3 regions of the Blastococcus sp. SYSU D00922 genome follow, and region 2 is predicted to be linked to each of the others. Evidence: predicted binding sites of a transcription regulator. Region 2 holds the regulator's gene; each other region holds the start of a gene.
What was found. The regulator LexA, encoded in region 2, represses DNA repair genes until DNA is damaged. The targets are predictions, from matches to a motif close to TCGAACANNTGTTCGA.

Region 1: dnaB (replicative DNA helicase) is a predicted target of LexA. The motif match lies at 2,614-2,629, and genes of this name have one in related genera.
Region 3: ACI78T_RS04145 (DUF222 domain-containing protein) is a predicted target of LexA. The motif match lies at 2,619-2,634, and genes of this name have one in related genera.

Annotation. Positions count from the first base shown of each region.
Region 1 is NZ_JBJGZL010000004.1:218,915-223,086, forward strand. Features, by position in the region: gene ACI78T_RS08230 (hypothetical protein) at 1-22, shown strand, start outside; gene rpsF (30S ribosomal protein S6) at 201-488, shown strand; gene ACI78T_RS08240 (single-stranded DNA-binding protein) at 491-979, shown strand; gene rpsR (30S ribosomal protein S18) at 1,015-1,251, shown strand; gene rplI (50S ribosomal protein L9) at 1,263-1,709, shown strand; gene ACI78T_RS08255 (RidA family protein) at 1,795-2,196, opposite strand; gene dnaB (replicative DNA helicase) at 2,686-4,080, shown strand; gene ACI78T_RS08265 (hypothetical protein) at 4,082-4,172, shown strand, end outside.
Region 2 is NZ_JBJGZL010000015.1:44,395-48,566, reverse strand. Features, by position in the region: gene ACI78T_RS18065 (hypothetical protein) at 1-463, opposite strand, end outside; gene ACI78T_RS18060 (LysM peptidoglycan-binding domain-containing protein) at 670-1,254, opposite strand; gene lexA (transcriptional repressor LexA) at 1,462-2,214, shown strand; gene ACI78T_RS18050 (hypothetical protein) at 2,294-3,310, opposite strand; gene ACI78T_RS18045 (phosphatase PAP2 family protein) at 3,315-4,034, opposite strand; gene hflX (GTPase HflX) at 4,096-4,172, opposite strand, start outside.
Region 3 is NZ_JBJGZL010000002.1:305,106-309,277, reverse strand. Features, by position in the region: gene ACI78T_RS04155 (flavin-containing monooxygenase) at 1-864, opposite strand, end outside; gene ACI78T_RS04150 (MFS transporter) at 990-2,498, shown strand; gene ACI78T_RS04145 (DUF222 domain-containing protein) at 2,638-4,107, shown strand; gene ACI78T_RS04140 (FAD-dependent oxidoreductase) at 4,128-4,172, opposite strand, start outside.

The DNA of each region.
Region 1 (4,172 bases), on a different contig from region 2:
GGCGTCGCGCGCCACCCGCTGACGAACCCGAACCGGTCCGTGGCCGTCGTCCCCCCGGGGGACGGCGGCCACGGTCGTTCCGGCGCACTGGTAACCTCGAGCTGCGCGCTCTCGGCACGTGCCGGGGCGCGCTACGCATGCACGACCCTCCTGCTGCAGATGTCCTGCAGCCGCCAAGTCCAGAGGAGGTGGGGTTCTCCGTGCGGAACTACGAACTGATGGTCATCCTCGACCCCGATCTCGAGGAGCGCACGATCGCGCCCTCGCTCGACCGGTTCCTGACCGTCGTCACCAAGTCCGGTGGCACCGTGAAGACCGAGATCTGGGGCCGGCGTCGCCTGGCCTACGAGATCAAGAAGCAGGTCGAGGGCATCTACGCCGTCATCGACATCCAGGCCGAGCCTGCCGCTGTCGCCGAGCTGGACCGCCAGCTCAACCTGAACGAGTCGGTGCTGCGCACGAAGCTGATGCGGCCCGAGGTCCACTGACCATGGCCGGCGAAACCGTCATCACCGTCATCGGCAACCTGACCGCCGATCCGGAGCTGCGCTTCACGCCGTCGGGCGCTGCCGTCGCCAACTTCACCGTTGCGTCGACCCCCCGCACCTTCGACCGCCAGTCGCAGGAGTGGAAGGACGGCGAGGCGCTGTTCCTCCGCTGCAACGTCTGGCGCCAGGCCGCGGAGAACGTGGCCGAGTCGCTCACCCGCGGTTCGCGGGTCATCGTCAGTGGCCGGCTCAAGCAGCGTTCCTTCGACACGAAGGAAGGCGAGAAGCGCACCGTCATCGAGCTCGAGGTCGACGAGATCGGCCCCTCGCTCCGCTACGCCACCGCGAAGGTCACCCGTGCCTCCCGCGGTGAGGGCGGCGGCGGCTTCGGTGGCGGCGGAGGCGGCTTCTCCGGCGGCGGTGGCGGCGGGGGCGGTGCGAGCGACCCGTGGTCGACGCCCGCCGGTCCGTCCGACGAACCGCCCTTCTGATCTCAACTCCCTGAACGACACACCTGGAGAACCCGGTGCCCAAGCCCCCCATCCGCAAGGTCAAGAAGAAGGTCTGCCAGTTCTGCAAGGACAAGGCGACCTACATCGACTACAAGGACACGACCCTGCTGCGGAAGTTCATCTCCGACCGCGGCAAGATCCGTGCCCGCCGCGTCAGCGGCAACTGCAGCCAGCACCAGCGGGACGTCGCCACGGCCGTCAAGAACAGCCGTGAGATGGCCCTGCTGCCCTACACCTCGACGGCGCGCTGATCATGAGCACGATGAAGCTGATCCTCACGCAGGAGGTCACCGGCCTCGGTTCCTCCGGCGACACCGTCGAGGTCAAGGGCGGGTACGGCCGCAACTACCTGCTGCCCCGCGGCCTGGCCATCAAGGCCACCCGTGGCGCCGAGAAGCAGGTCGAGTCGCTCCGCCGGGCGCGTGCCGCCCGCGACGTGCGCTCGCACGAGGAGGCCACCGCCGTGGCCGGGCAGCTGTCCGGCCTGACGGTGCGCGTCCCGGCCCGTGCCGGTGAGGGTGGCCGCCTGTTCGGTCGCGTCACCACCGCCGACGTCGCCGCCGCGGTCACCGCCGCCGGTGGCCCGGAGCTCGACCGTCGCCGGATCGAGCTGCCGAGCAGCATCAAGACCACGGGCGAGCACACCGTCACCGTGCGGGTGCACCCGGAGGTCACCACCCAGCTGGCGATCGAGGTCGTCCCCAGCTGAACGCGCGCCCCTCGTCGAGGGGTGGCACATGCCCGCCAGGGGCGTCGGACCGCGGTCCGGCGCCCCTGGCGGCGTTCCGGGGCCGCTAGGCCACCGCTGTCGCCTCCAGCTCCACGAGGAGCTCCGGGAACGCCAGCCGGCTGATGCCGAGCAAGGTGCTCGCCGGCCGGACCCCGGCGCGGCCGAACCGCTCGACCACCGACCCGTAGCTGGCGAAGAACGCGTCGACGTCGACGGTGAAGATGTCCAGCCGCACGACGTCGCCCAACGTCATCCCGGCCTCGGCGAGGACGGCCTCGACGTTGTCGAGGGCCATCGCCACCTGGGCGGCCATGTCGCCCGCGTGCTGCGGGACGCCGTCGGCCGACATCGCCGTCTGACCGGAGCACACGAGCACCCGTGTGGCCCCCTCGACCACCTCGGCCTGGTTGAAGCCCATCGCGACCGACCACGGCCACGGGTTGACCGGCGTCCGGCTCACTGCCATCGCTGCTCCCTCCATCGGGCACCGCGCCGGTGCGCGGCGGAGCGACCGATGCTGGCCCGCCCGGAGGCCCTGTGGGGAACTCGTGCGCGCGGCTCCCCGGAGGTCGGCGACGGCGGTCCGTCGCCCTCCCGGGAGGCCTGTGACTCGTGGTGCGGCACGCCGGAAAATTCTTGCCCACTTTCTCGTGTCCACAGCCCGTGGAGGCGGTTGTCGCAGGTGGCGGGCGGGTGGACGCGGGGTGACCTGCCCGTGTCCCCCGACGTCTCCACATGTCGACAGGCGTGGATCCACCGACTTGTCCACAAGTTGTGCAGATCGACGTGCACACGGGTGTTGGACCTGGGGCCCTCCGGCTTCCTAACGTCCTCCTCAGCTGCCGCCGGGCGCCGAACTGTCAGTGCCCGGCGGTAGCAATCACCGAACAGACGTTCGGTCCGGCGGCGCCCGTCGAACTCCGGCTTCCCCACGGAGTGGTGGTGCGGGCGCGCCATGCACGAGACGGAGGAACCCAGCGTGGCGGTGGCCGACGAACTCAGCCGGCCCTCAGCGACGGCACCGGCCTACGACCGGCAGCCGCCGCAGGACATCCCCGCCGAGCAGTCGGTGCTCGGCGGCATGCTCCTCAGCAAGGACGCGATCGCCGACGTCGTCGAGGCCCTGCAGGGCCCCGACTTCTACCGGCCCGCGCACCAGATCATCTTCGACTGCATCCTCGACCTGTACGGCCGCGGCGAGCCGGCCGACGCGATCACCGTCGCCGCGGAGCTCAACCGCACCGACCAGCTGTCCAAGATGGGCGGCGCGGTCTACCTGCACACCCTGATCGCCTCGACGCCCACGGCGGCCAACGCGGGCTACTACGCCGCGATCGTGGCGGAGCAGGCCGTCCTGCGGCGGCTCGTCGAGGCCGGCACCCGCGTGGTGCAGCTCGGCTACGGCGCCGCCGGCGGCAAGGGCGACGTCGACGACATCGTCGACCGGGCGCAGCAGGAGATCTACGACGTCACCGAGAAGCGGATGAGCGAGGACTACTCGCGCCTCGAGGACATCCTCCAGCCGACGATGGACGAGCTGGACGCCATCGCGAGCCGCGGCGGCGTCAGCCGCGGCGTGCCGACCGGCATCCGGGACCTCGACGAGCTCACCAACGGCCTGCAGGCCGGTCAGATGGTCGTCATCGCGGCCCGTCCCGGTGTGGGCAAGTCGACCCTCGGCCTGGACATCGCCCGGTCCGCGTCGGTCAAGCACCACCTGCCGGCCGCCATCTTCTCGCTGGAGATGAGCAAGCACGAGATCACCATGCGTCTGCTGTCGGCCGAGGCGAAGGTGCCGCTGCACCACATGCGCGCCGGCACGCTGAGCGACGAGGACTGGTCGAAGCTCGCCCGCCGGATGGGCGAGATCGCGGACGCCCCGCTCTACATCGACGACTCGCCGAACATGACGATGATGGAGATCCGGGCGAAGGCGCGGCGGCTCAAGCAGCGCAACGACCTCAAGCTCGTGGTCATCGACTACCTCCAGCTCATGACGTCGGGCAAGCGCGTCGAGAGCCGCCAGCAGGAGGTCTCGGAGTTCTCCCGGGCGCTCAAGCTGCTGGCCAAGGAGCTCGAGGTCCCCGTCATCGCGATGTCGCAGCTCAACCGTGGCTCCGAGCAGCGTCAGGACAAGAAGCCGATGCTGTCCGACCTCCGCGAGTCCGGCTCGATCGAGCAGGACGCCGACATGGTCATGATGATCCACCGCGAGGACATGTACGAGAAGGAGAGCCCGCGGGCCGGCGAGGCCGACATCATGCTGGTCAAGCACCGCAACGGCCCGACGGCGAACGTCACGGTCGCCTTCCAGGGCCACTACAGCCGCTTCGTGGACATGGCGAACTGACATGACCACCGCCACCGTGCCGGGCAGCGTCGTCCTCGAGGTGACCGCGCGGGCCGCCGATTCGCCCAGCCAGGAACGGCTGGGCCGGATCG
Region 2 (4,172 bases):
CGGCGGTCTCGGGAGCGCGACGGCGCCCCACCGAGGCGAACTGCGCCGTCTCGTCGGCGGTCCGGCGGCCGCCGGACGCCGGCGGGTCCGGCACCACGGAGAGGTCGCGGACCGTGGGAAGCCCGGTGGTGGCCGGACCGTCGGCGTCGCCCGACCGCGCGCGACGCCCCGAGGGGTGGCGGGCGACGGACATCTCCTGCGTGCCGGGTCCGTACGCGCTGCGACCGGCCGGCTCGGCGGCCACCGACAGGTGGCGCTCCGGGAGGCGGAGGGAGGCCAGGTCCGTCCACGCCGTCTCCTCGACACCGCCGAGGACGACCCGGACCCACACCTGGCACGAACCGTTGGCGTCGTGCCGCCAGCCGAGCAGCTCGCCGGCCCACCAGGTCCCTGCCTGGTAGACCTCGACGGCCTGCGGTTGACTGGTGAACACAGCTGCTCGGTTCTCCATGGCGCCTGACACGCGACGACCGTAAGCGGTGGAACGACCACAGAGTGTGAAGACGCCCGCACTGAGGGTTGACGAAGTCGCGCTCCGACGTTGTGGACCTATTGCCGTGGCGAGCGCGCCCTCAGCCGCTACGGGCACGCTCGCCGCCTCGTGGCCGTCCGGGCGCAGATCAGAGCCCCGGGCGGGCCCGACGCGCCGAGGACCCGCCGCGCCGGTGGTCACGGCAGGACCAGCGTCTGCCCCGGCACGAGCTCCGAGCCCTGCAGCCGGTTGAGCACCTGGATCTCGTCGACCAGCGCACGGACGTCACCACCGCCCTCCACCGCCGAGGCGATGGACCACAGCGTGTCGCCGGGCCGCACGACGACGCTGCTCTCCCCTGCCAGCCGCAGACCGCCGTCGTTCCCCGCGACGAGCGGATCGAGCCACGACCCCAGGGCGACACCGCACGCCAGCGCCATGACCACGGCCAGGCGTCGGGCCCGACGGGTCAGGCGGAGCCGGGGGCGCTGCACCCTCGCGAGATCGGCACGAGGGCCGGCCACCCGCCGGGGAGCAGCGCCGGCGGGCACGGCCCGGTCGGCAGGACGCGGCGTGGCCGGACGGCGCGAGGGAACCGCCGGAGTGGCGGCGGGCTGGACGGGCGGACGGCAGACACCGACCCGCGAGGGGCTGCGGCGCGACGGGTGAGCCAGCGGCGGCCGCGCCGTCGCCCCGTCGGCACCCACGACGACGAGCCTCGGGCGCCACGGCGCCTGGACCTCCTCGTCGAACTCCAGCACGGCCTGCTGAACGCTCCCCATGACCCGTCCTCCTTCGCTGCGTGACCGGCACCTGCTCGTCGAACGCCTGTTCGATTCGAACGACTGTTCGATGTCTACCGGACGGGTCCGACGAAAGCCACACGACGCGGCATCTGCTTCGAACATGTGTTTGATCCAGGACGTCCGACGCGCTACCGTCCGTGCCACGGACACAGGCGCTGCGCGAGCGGCGGACGAGGAGGCGACGTGGCGGAGAAGAGCGGGAGCTCAGGCGGCCGCAAGGCGTCCGGGGATGCGGGCGCGCAGACGGCCGCGGTCCGGTCGTTCCCCGACCGGGGTGCCGACGGGGACGGGCTGACGCAGCGCCAGCGCCGGGTCCTCGAGGTCATCCGCGACTCGATCGAGCGCCGCGGCTACCCCCCGTCGGTCCGGGAGATCGGGGAGGCCGTGGGCCTCTCGTCCGCCTCGTCGGTCGCGCACCAGCTGTCGGTGCTGCAGAAGAAGGGCTGGCTGCGGCGCGACCCGAACCGTCCCCGGGCGCTCGACGTGCGCCTGCCCGGCGACTCGCCGCACACGGTCCCCGCGCCCGCCGAGGTCGGGCTGGGCGAGGACACGCAGGTGCCGGCGCCCATGTACGTGCCACTGGTCGGCCGCATCGCGGCCGGTGGTCCGGTGCTCGCCGAGCAGGCCGTCGAGGACGTCTTCCCGCTCCCCCGCGAGCTGGTCGGCGAGGGCACCCTGTTCATGCTCAAGGTGGTCGGTGACTCGATGGTCGAGGCAGCGATCTGCGACGGCGACTGGGTCGTCGTCCGGCAGCAGCCCACCGCCGAGAACGGCGAGATCGTCGCGGCGATGATCGACGGCGAGGCCACCGTCAAGACCTACAAGCGGCGCGACGGGCACGTCTGGCTGCTCCCCCACAACCCGGCCTACGAGCCGATCCCGGGTGACGACGCGACCGTGCTCGGCCGAGTGGTCAGCGTGCTGCGCCGGGTCTGAGGCAGGCGGCACGAACGGCGGGTCCCACCGAGTCCGGGTGGGGCCCGCCGTTCGCCTTCGTCGGGGCCTCGCGACGGCGTCAGGGCCGGCGGCGCAGCTTTCCGCCGATCCAGACGACCATGGTCGCGACGCCGGCTGCGAGCAGCGCCGACGTCCACGGCGACAGGCCTGAGCTGGTCAGGTCGGTGAAGCTCGGGACGGGACCTTCGGGAGCCGGCGGCGCCGCGGCAGGCAGGTTCGCCGCCGGCAGCGGGACCTGCGTGAGGTCGCTCGGCGAGCCCTCGCTGGCGACCAGCAGGCTCGTGCCGTCCAACGAGAAGCTGATCGCCTCACCCTGCGGCGAGTCCGGCAGCGGCACGGTCACCGGGGCCGCGGCGAGCGCGCCCACGACGTCGCTGCCGGTCAGGGCCCAGACGTACGCGTCGGTGTACGTGCGCAGCGCGAGGTAGCGCCCGTCGGCGGAGACCGCCCCGCCCGTGACGAGCAGCTGTCCCGCACGCCCCACCGGACCACCGGGAGTCCCGGTCAGCGTCATGTTGACGCCCGCCACCTTCGCCAGCGCCACCGTCCCGCCGTCCACCAGCGGGGACGCCGGGCTGTAGACGCCGCTGGCGCCCAGCACCTCCTTGGTCACCACGTACGGCGTGCCGTCCGGGGCGAGCAGGAGCGCCTCGGCGTCGTGCGGCCCGTCGGGATAGGTGAGCCGGAAGACGCCGGTCGTGCCGTCGGGCCGGAGGGCGAGCAGCGCCACCGTCGAGCGGGTGGCGTTGTTGTCCCCCGTGTCGGCCAGCCAGACGGTCCCGTCCGCGCCGACCGCCATGTCCTCGGGGTCGTAGGGGTCCACCGGCGCCGAGTGGGAGTCGACCACCTGGCAGCCGGCGTCGAGGAGGTGGACCGCCAGCTCCTCGCCGCCGTCGTTCATCGCGAGGACGCCGTCGGTGACGGCCACCACCCCTGACAGCTCGGCCAGCCGCGGGTCGGTGATCTGGCAGAGGGCGGCGGGCGCGACGGCGTCCTCGCCGTGAGCGGGCAGGGCGGAGCCGAGGACGAGGCCGGCGCCGAGGAGGCCCCCGGCGGCCAGCAGCCGTCCCCGCACGCCGCTACGCGGTCTGCCGGCCTCGGGCACGTACCCAGCGTGACAGAACGATTGCATCCAGTCGGTGAACCACGCCCAACAGCACGATCCCCACGGCTCCGCCGACGACGGCGTCGGTGATCCAGTGGAAGTCCAGCGACACCATCGCCAGGCCGGTCGCCACGGGCCCGGCGATGCTCAGCCACCAGAAGGCCCGCTGCACGCGCGCGGGCAGGTCGTACTCCACCGCCAGCCAGCGCGCGACGCCCCACATGATGACCGCGTTGGCCACGTGCCCGGACGGGAACGAGGCGCCGTCGAGGTGGAAGAAGACCTCGTCCGGGTGCCCGGGAGCGGTGCGCCCGGTGCCGTGCTTGACCGCGTAGACGCCGAGGGTCAGCGTCCCGAGGGCCAGCAGCACCCGGAGCAGCGGCAGCCACGTGCGGTACCGCCAGCCGAGGTAGCCGACGAGGACCGCCAGCACCCCGAGGATGGTGGCCCGCCCGCCGAGCTGCGTCACCGCCCAGACGAAGGGGTAGCCGGCCGAGTCGCGCAGCCCCCACCCGCGGACCACGTGGGAGACGCGCAGGTCTGCCCGCTCGAGCGCGCCGCCGGTGAGCAGGTCCGCCGTGATCAGCGCGCCCACCAGGAGCGCGCCGATCATCAGCCACCACGGCGGCCGCCCGATCGAGACGGCGCGGGTGCGCTCGGGCGCGCCGGCGTCCCGCACCGCGCCGCTGGTCACCCCGTCACCGTACCGGCCCGTGACCGGACCGTGATCCAACCGAGGTGGACGCCCCGGGAAGTCAGGCGACGGGGGCGGCGAACTGCTCGAGCAGGGCGGCCAGGCCACCGTCAACCCGTGCGGTCAGCCGGGTGCCGC
Region 3 (4,172 bases), on a different contig from region 2:
GCCGTCGGCGAAGCACTCCAGCGCGACCACGGGGGTCACCCGGCCGGCCTTCAGGGCGTCGATCAGCCCGACGTCGATCGTCGGCGTCACGCCGGTCGCCCGCTGCTGGGCCACCACGCCTCCCGGCGCGGCGGGCAGGCCGTAGCGGGTGAGGTCGCCGACGAACCGCCGCTGGAGCAGCCGGTTGAGCGGGTCGGCCAGTCGGGCCGGGGTGACGTCCAGCGAGATGCCCAGCAGCGTGATGGGCACCGGGCCGAGCTGCCGGGGGATGACGTTGGGCGGGGTGCGCACTGCCAGCCGCACGGTCGCCGCACCGCCCTCGGCCAGGTCCGCGGCGATCTCCGCGCCGGTGTTGCCGGCGCCGACCACCAGCACGTCCCTGCCCCGGAACGGCTCGGGGTTGGCGTACTCCGACGCGTGGAGCAGCGTCCCGCCGAACGTCTCGGCCCCGGTCCAGGTGGTCCGCAGCGGCTCCGAGTTGTAGCCCGACGCCAGCACGACCTGGGCCGCCCGCAGGTCGCCGTCGTCCGTGCGGGCGGTCCACACCGGCCCCTCCCGGTCGAGCCGGCGCACGGTCGTGCCGAACCGCGGCGCGATCCCGTGGTGCGCCGCGTAGTCCCCGAGGTAGCGGACGACGTCGTCGCGGGCCACCCAGCGGCCGTACGCCCGGGGCATGCGCAGGCCGGGGAGCGCCGACTGGACGCGCGGGGTGTGCAGGTGCAGCCGGTCGTACCGGGCCCGCCAGGAATCGCCGACCGCCTCGCCGCGGTCGACCACGAGGGGCTCGACCCCTCGCTTCCGGAGCACCGCCGCGACCGCCAGACCCGCCGGGCCCGCACCCACCACCAGCACCTGCTCCGTCATGGCGGGTCACTCTGCCGGTGGGGGACGGCGGCGCGCCACCCTCAGGAGGTTCCGGTCCCGAGATCGGTTGCACGCGACAACCTCGGGTAGCCCCGACCCGGCACACGGTCGGGAAGAGGGAATCGGTGGCAGCAACGCAGCGGCAGTCGGACACGCACGCCCACGGTGGAGGTGACGAGGGGGCGGACCCCCGTCGGTGGAAGGCCCTGGCGGTCTGCCTGGTCGGCGGCTTCATGGTGCTGCTCGACGTCTCGATCGTGAACGTCGCGCTGCCCTCGATCCGCGAGGGGCTGCAGGCCTCGGAGAGCGAGCTGCAGTGGGTGGTCTCGGGCTACGCGCTCACCTTCGGGCTGCTGCTCGTCCCGGCGGGCCGGGTGGGTGACGTCCGCGGCCGGCGGACCATGTTCGTCGCGGCCCTGGGGCTGTTCTCCCTCGCGTCCCTGGCCTGCGGCCTCGCGCCGACCAGCCTGACCCTGGTCATCGCCCGGCTCGTGCAGGGCCTGGCCGGCGGCCTCCTCACGCCGCAGATCAGCGCGCTGATCCAGCAGCTGTTCCGCGGCCGGGAACGGGGGACGGCGTTCGGCCTCTTCGGCACGGTGGTCGGCGTCTCCACGGCGGTCGGCCCGCTGCTGGGCGGCGCGCTGATCGCCGTGTTCGGCACCGACCACGGCTGGCGGTGGGTCTTCCTCGTCAACCTGCCGATCGGGCTGGCCGCGATGCCCCTGGCGTGGAAGCTGCTGCCGCCACCGGACGAGGGGCAGCGCCGTCGGCACGACTACGACCCGCTGGGCGTCGTCCTGCTCGGCGCCGGCATCGTCGCGCTGCTGCTCCCGCTGGTGCAGGAGCGGCAGTGGGAGGGCTCGGCGAAGTGGCTGCTGATCCCCGTCGCCGCGCTGCTGATCGGTGCGTTCATCGCCTGGGAGTTCCGCTACACCCGCCGGGGCAAGGAACCGCTGGTCGACCTCGCGCTGTTCCGCCTGCGGTCGTGGTCCTTCGGCGCGTCGATGATCACGTTGTTCTTCGCCGGCTTCACCCCGCTGTTCTTCGTCTTCACGCTGTACCTGCAGACCGGCCTCGGCTACAGCGCCCTGGAGGCGGGCCTGGCGATCACGCCGTTCGCGGTCGGCTCGGCGGCGGCCGCCGCTCTCGGCGGGCGGGTCGTGCACCGCTTCGGGCGCTCGCTGGTCGCCGTCGGGCTGCTGCTCGCCGCGCTCGGCTTCCTGGGGACGCTGCTCGCCGTGCACCTCGTCCCGGACAGCGGCACCGGCTGGGCGACCCTGGCCCCGCTGCTGGTCGGGGGCCTCGGCGCCGGGCTGGTGATCTCCCCGAACCAGGCGCTCACGCTCTCGCAGGTGCCGGTCGAGCGGGCCGGGACGGCGGGCGGTCTGCTGCAGGTCGGCCAGCGGATCGGCGCGGCCGTCGGGATCGCGGCCGTCGGCTCGGTGTTCTTCGCGCGGGTCGCCGCCACCCGCGGTGACTTCGCGAGCGCCTTCACCCACGGCCTGCTCGTCGCGACGGGGTTCCTCGTCGCCGCGCTGGTGCTGGCGGTGGTGGACGTCCTCGTGGACCGGTGGATCCAGCGGCGCGCCGCCGCGGACCACGTTGCGCCCGCGGAGTCGCCGGCCGGGTCCTAGTCGGTTCGAAGGACCCGCGCGCGCTCGCGCGCACCAGCCCGGGTTCGCGGCCGCGCATCGAACGGATGGAGGTACGGCTCGACGACGCTGCGACGAGCTGTGGACAGAAATCGTCAGTGGTCGAACGTAGGTTCGATCCATGCGACGGACGACCGGCACCTCCAGCTTCGAGGGCCTCCTCCTCGACTGGGTGCTGACCCGGCCGGAGCCCGATCCGCGACCGCCCGTGTGGTCGCTGGACGACGAGGGCGTCGCCGCGGAACTCGCCCGCCTCGAGCGCAACCGGGCCCGGGAGACCGCCCGGGAGGCAGAACTGATCCTGCGGCTCGCGCAGCTGCGCCCCGACACCGACGACCCGGCGCGGGGCACCCCGGGCGCGCGCAGCCGCGCCTGGCGGCGAAGCGATCCCGAGTTCCCCGGGGTGAGCGAGTTCTTCCCCGACGAGGTCGCCCATGCCATCAACCTCGGCCGGGGCACGGCCGCGTTCCGCGCCCGGCGAGCCTGGACCTGGCGGGAGAGCCTGCCGGCTACCTTCGCCGCGCTGCGCCGCGGGGACATCGACGAGCGCCGCGCCGGCGTGCTGGCCGACGCGCTGCAGCACACGCTCCCCGCCCTGGCACGCACGGTGGAGGCGGCGCTGCTGCCGGAAGCGGGTGATCTGTCGTTGGCCCGGCTGCGGGCACGCGCGCTGGAGCTGCTGGCGGAGCTGGACGCCACCGCGATCGACGAGCGCCACCGGGAGGCCAGGCGGAACGCGGACGTGCGCTGCCGGGACGCGGGCGACGGGATGGCGACCCTGGCCGTCGACCTGCCCGCCGACGAGGCGGCCGCCTGCTACGACCTGATCGACCAGCTCGCGACGATGGCCAAGGCGGACGGCGACCCGCGTCCCATCGGGCAGATCCGCGCGTCGATCCACTCGATGCGCACCCTGCGACCGGCCGATAACGGCCTGCCGGGGGTCACCGTGCATGTGGCGGTCACGGCTGCTCTCGACGGGCTCGAGGGCACCTCCGCCCGGGGCGGGGAGGTCGACGGGCTCCCCGTCACCGCCGCCCACGTGCGCGAGCTGCTCCGCCGGATCGGCGCGCTCGGCCTGACCACGCCCGAGGGCGGCTCGCTGACGTTCGCGATCACGGATCCGGACGGGCGCCTGCGGGCGACCGTCAGCGCAGCCGACCTGACCCGCCGCGCCGCGCAGGGCTGCGCCGAGCACCCGTCGACCGACTGCGACTGCCCGGTGCTCGATGCGCCGCCGGCCACCCGCACCTACGCGCCCACGGCGGCCCAGCAGCGCTTCGTGAGAACCCGGGACCGCCGCTGCCGGATGCCCAACTGCGGTCAGCGGGTCGGTTGGGCCGACATCGACCACGTCGTCGCCCACGCCGAGGGCGGGGCGACGACGTGCGCGAACCTCTGCTGCCTCTGCCGGTCGCACCACCGGCTCAAAACCTTCGCCCGCGGCTGGGCCTTCCGGCTGGACGCCGACGGCACCCTGCACGTGACCAGCCCGTCCGGCGTCACCCGCACGACCCGGCCACCCGGCCGTCGGCCACGCGATCCCGGGCCGCCGCCGTACGAGCCGTCCGACGACCCGCCACCGTTCTGACCGCCGGTCGCGCGGTCGTCCTACTCGATCAGCGCCAGCTGCTGGTTGATCTCGCGCGGGTTGGA